DNA from 2 places in the Tissierella sp. MB52-C2 genome. Region 1 is predicted to be linked to the other one. Evidence: a T-box and tRNA genes for the amino acid it is inferred to sense, from the RefSeq annotation. Region 1 holds a T-box; the other holds one or more tRNA genes.
The links. The T-box of region 1 lies ahead of tyrS (tyrosine--tRNA ligase). A T-box ahead of a tRNA ligase gene usually reads a tRNA of that ligase, here a tRNA-Tyr.
Positions count from the first base shown of each region.

Region 1 (2,387 bases):
CATTTAACTGAACTCCTCCTTGATTTATTAATCGGATAAATTCACTTTTACTTTTTACAAGATTTATTTTTACTATTTCTAAAATAATATCTCCAATGGTCTCTTTATCTCCTTTAACTAATAGCTCTGGAATATCCTCTGGAATATCCTTTTTGCTAAATGCTGTATCATAATATACAATAGCCCTTTCTACTTCTTCTGGACTACGGTAAAGTGACACTATAATTTTAGCCAAATGGTATTTAACATCTCGAGGATTTGCACCACTATTTAGTTCTGATTTGATATTATCTATTTTATCAGGATGCTCGTCAGTTGCTAGTTCAAAATATTTAATAATAAGCCCATCAGGAATTTCCATAACCTTTTTAAACATTATCTCAGCAGGTTCATTTATACCAATATAGTTTTTAAGACTTTTACTCATTTTTTCCACACCGTCTAAGCCTTCAAGAATAGGCATAAACATAGCAATCTGCTGTTCCTGTTCAAATGACTTTTGAAGATTTCTGCCCATAAGAATATTAAAGGTTTGATCTGTTCCTCCAAGTTCAATATCTGAATTTAATTCAATGGAATCGTATGCCTGCATTAATGGATAAAAAAACTCATGAATTCCTATTGGAACTTGATTCTGATACCTATTATGGAAATCATCTCGTTCAAGAATCCTAGCTACTGTTGTAGTAGCAGCAAGTTTGATAACATCTTCAAAAGTAAGTTTAGAAAGCCATTCACTATTAAACCTTACTTCAGTTTTTTCTACATCAAGTATTTTGAATATCTGTTCACAATAGGTTTTAGCATTTTCCTTTACTTCCTCATCACTCAAAGTAGTTCTACCCTTTGATTTCCCAGTTGGATCACCTATTTTTCCAGTAAAATCTCCAATTACAATTACTACATGATGTCCTAAATCCTGCATTTGTTTAATTTTACGCAATACGACTGCATGGCCTAAATGTATATCTGGTGCAGAAGGGTCCAGCCCCAGCTTAATAGTTAATGGTTTTTTCTGATTATAGGATTTTTTAAGTTTTTCTAGTAACTCTTCTTCATTTATTAAAGTATGGACTCCCTTTAAAATAATTGGCATTTGTTCTTTTGGCTTCAACATATTTAACATCTCCTTAAAATATTATTTTCAGTATCTAAAAGTCTTATAAAATTCAGCAATAAAAAAACTCGCCCTATTGTTTCCAAAAGGACGAGATTATTTCGTGTTACCACCTTAAATTCATAAGTAACTCACATTACTTACCTTATTAAGTACATCATCATAGATGAGATACCCTAGCAAGATAACGGTAGCTGATTTCCGTTGCAGCCTACTAAGTAAAAACTCTTCGGTGCAAAGCTCAAAGATGTATTCACAATCCCTAACCATGCACCTCTCATCATACGGTAACTTTCTGTTTGGTATACTGATTGCTACTAATTCTTATCACAACTTTTATTTTTATAGTCAAAATGCAAAATACAGCAAATATTCATTATTCAATGATTAATTAGAAAGATTATATATTATATTTTTTAATAAGTCAACGATTAAAATTAGATATTTTACTATTATTTCTTCATTATATATTCTAATTTATGTTCCCTATGGATCTTTCTTCTATTTTATTAATTCTTTCATTTAGCTCTACTGGGTCATCATAGAAAGATAATCCCACCATTCTTTTACTTCCATATAAAAATAACATTTCTACATATCTATCTTCTGCCTTGAATACTAGATATAGGTTTTTACTTGTTATCTTATGTGGTAATAAGTTATTAGGTTTTCGAACATAGGCTTTAAGGAATTCCACATTCTTTATATTCAGCTTTTCTATTAGAATTTCTTCAGACATTTTTTTATATTCCTCTATATTATTTAAATCTGTTTCTGCTACTCCCTCTCTTTCTGACATTTGATTGCTATAAAATGAATCCACATATACTACATTGCCATCATAAATATCAACTTTTGTAAAGTATATCCAATATAGTTTTTCCTGTTCCCTTAAGGTATCTAAGTTTTTAGGTTGAAATCCAACACTCCAATATTTTTTATTGTTTAACCCAGTTGAATCGAAACTACAGCTGATTTTCATATTATCAAGGTCTACATTATATACTTTCTCAACAATCTCTTTAGCTGACTTTATTGCTTCTTCCTCTGAAATTTTAGGCTCTAAATTCTCCATAACTTCCTGGATATAGGTTTCACGAAATCTAGAGAACGCTCTATTAAGTTTTTCGTCAAAAACTATGATTTGAAGCATATCTTCATCTGTCATTTCTGTCTCAGGATAATAATATGTTTCATTTTCAGGGTTATAATATGGTTTTTCAAGATTTTCTCCTATTGCCATTGTCTTTTCACTCTTGATCTCTCCTGC
Region 1 is NZ_CP133261.1:843,087-845,473, reverse strand. It holds gene tyrS (tyrosine--tRNA ligase) at 1-1,117, opposite strand, end outside; T-box leader at 1,201-1,457, opposite strand; gene RBU61_RS04200 (hypothetical protein) at 1,590-2,387, opposite strand, start outside.

Region 2 (2,387 bases), 1.0 Mb from region 1:
GGTGTTACAAATAATGGGGCTGATACTCTAATTAGATTTAGTTTTTCAGCTAATTTTCTTTCAAAATAATCTTTTATTTGTTTTATTGCCACTTGAGTTTCTCTTTGATTTAATTCTGTCATATTTTTTCCTCCTAGTTCAAAATTCATAATAATAAATAAATGATACGTTTGACCTACCATCGATTTGCAAAAAACGCAAATCAAGTTAGATCATAAAAAAACCTTTCATCCATATAAAGGACGAAAGGTTAAATTCCGTGGTACCACCTTAGTTAGCAATAGGCTCACTTAAATAAGTACAGATTATATTACAATCGATACTTTATAGTCGATATCAGGCTATTCCCGTCTAAGTCTACTTTTTTACAATTTCGGTTAGATGCTCAAGAATGTTCTTCATTTATTAACTCGTATCGGAATTCCACCATCGCCGACTCTCTATAACTCTATCAATAAATTACTCTTTCTCTCAAAGCATTATTTTTAAATTATAAATAGTATAGCGTGGTATTTGATTAAAGTCAAGAGGAAATTTTTAAAAAATAAATTTATTTATTTAAACTAATTAAAATACTAAAGATATAACTTTTCCCAATTCTACTACCTGTCATTAAATCTTCATCCAAATTCAGCCGCAGATGTTACTATTCCAAAACTCCTGACAGTATTCTTTATACCAATTCATAAAAGATAGATTCCTATGAATCAACTATAAAAAAAATAGACACTCTGACTACCGAAAAAACATCGAATAATCAGTGTATCTATTTCTGTTGAGAATGGTCTAAAATAGCCGTTTGGCGTACCCTGAGGGAGTCGAACCCCCGACCTTCTGGTTCGTAGCCAGACACTCTATCCAGCTGAGCTAAGGGTACCTATAAATATAAATGGAGCGGGTGAAGGGAATCGAACCCTCGCAACCAGCTTGGAAGGCTGGGGCTCTACCACTGAGCTACACCCGCATGACAAAAAAGTATTGGAGCGGAAGACGAGATTCGAACTCGCGACCCTCGCCTTGGCAAGGCGATGCTCTACCACTGAGCCACTTCCGCATAATTGTTTTTATAATGGTGGAGGAGACTGGATTCGAACCAGTGAAAGCTTAGCTAACGGATTTACAGTCCGTCCCCTTTAGCCACTTGGGTACTCCTCCTAATTGTAACAGTGCCCTAGGGACTACCATATTTAGAAAGTATTTACTATAAAATAAAATATTTTCTTGGAGCTGGCGAGAGGAATTGAACCCCCAACCTACTGATTACAAGTCAGTTGCTCTGCCGATTGAGCTACGCCAGCAAACATATCATTTCGCAGTCTCGCAACTCAAATCTATTTACTCGTTACACTCCTATAGATTTGGTGCTCGTTGCGTTTGACCTACATCAATTCGCTACGCTTATTGTGTTAGATCATAATGGCGACCTGGAAGGGACTCGAACCCTCGACCTCCAGCGTGACAGGCTGGCATTCTAACCAACTGAACTACCAGGCCATTATTGTTTTGTTTTTTCTTCGCAGTTTCGCAACTCAAATCTATTTACTCATTACACTCCTATAGATTTGGTGCTTATTGCGTTTGACCTACCTACAACTCACTATCGTTCGTTGGGTTAGATCATAATGGTGGGCACAACAGGGCTCGAACCTGTGACCCCCTGCTTGTAAGGCAGGTGCTCTCCCAACTGAGCTATGCGCCCATATTATCTTTGACCTATATTAGATTATAATGGTGACCCCACCGGGATTCGAACCCGGGTTACCGCCGTGAAAGGGCGATGTCTTAACCGCTTGACCATGGGGCCTTACTTGAATTATGGTTGATTCTCACGAACACTACCACTACTGAATTATGTACTCTGAACTAAATTAATGGTTGCGGGAGCCGGATTTGAACCGACGACCTCCGGGTTATGAGCCCGACGAGCTGCCAAACTGCTCCATCCCGCGGCATTTTTATTTAATTCTATTCTTATCGTTGCACCCAACCTATTGAGTTAGGTCATAATGGTGCCGGAGACCGGAATCGAACCGGTACGATCGGTGAGGATCGCAGGATTTTAAGTCCTGTGCGTCTGCCTGTTCCGCCACTCCGGCGTTTTATGTTTCTAATGGCTCTTGGGGTGGGACTCGAACCCACAACCTACCGGTTAACAGCCGGTTGCTCCGCCATTGAGCTACCCAAGATCAGCCCGGCAACTTCCTACTCTCCCAGGTCGTTTCCAACCAAGTACCATCGGCGTTAAGATGCTTAACTTCTGTGTTCGGTATGGGTACAGGTGTGTCCATCTTGCTATCGTCACCAGACGAAAACTATCAATTGCAATATTTTTAGGTCAAGTCCTCGACTTATTAGTATCTCTTAGCTTAAAGTATTACTACTCTTAC
Region 2 is NZ_CP133261.1:1,840,309-1,842,695, forward strand. It holds gene asnA (aspartate--ammonia ligase) at 1-122, opposite strand, end outside; T-box leader at 236-484, opposite strand; tRNA gene RBU61_RS09260 (tRNA-Arg) at 801-877, opposite strand; tRNA gene RBU61_RS09265 (tRNA-Gly) at 891-964, opposite strand; tRNA gene RBU61_RS09270 (tRNA-Gly) at 980-1,054, opposite strand; tRNA gene RBU61_RS09275 (tRNA-Tyr) at 1,071-1,155, opposite strand; tRNA gene RBU61_RS09280 (tRNA-Thr) at 1,223-1,298, opposite strand; tRNA gene RBU61_RS09285 (tRNA-Asp) at 1,418-1,494, opposite strand; tRNA gene RBU61_RS09290 (tRNA-Val) at 1,624-1,699, opposite strand; tRNA gene RBU61_RS09295 (tRNA-Glu) at 1,730-1,804, opposite strand; tRNA gene RBU61_RS09300 (tRNA-Met) at 1,873-1,949, opposite strand; tRNA gene RBU61_RS09305 (tRNA-Leu) at 2,008-2,096, opposite strand; tRNA gene RBU61_RS09310 (tRNA-Asn) at 2,112-2,186, opposite strand; rRNA gene rrf (5S ribosomal RNA) at 2,190-2,306, opposite strand; rRNA gene RBU61_RS09320 (23S ribosomal RNA) at 2,332-2,387, opposite strand, start outside.
Region 2: it has a tRNA-Tyr gene. The T-box ahead of tyrS (tyrosine--tRNA ligase) is inferred to sense a tRNA for this amino acid. The anticodon was not compared.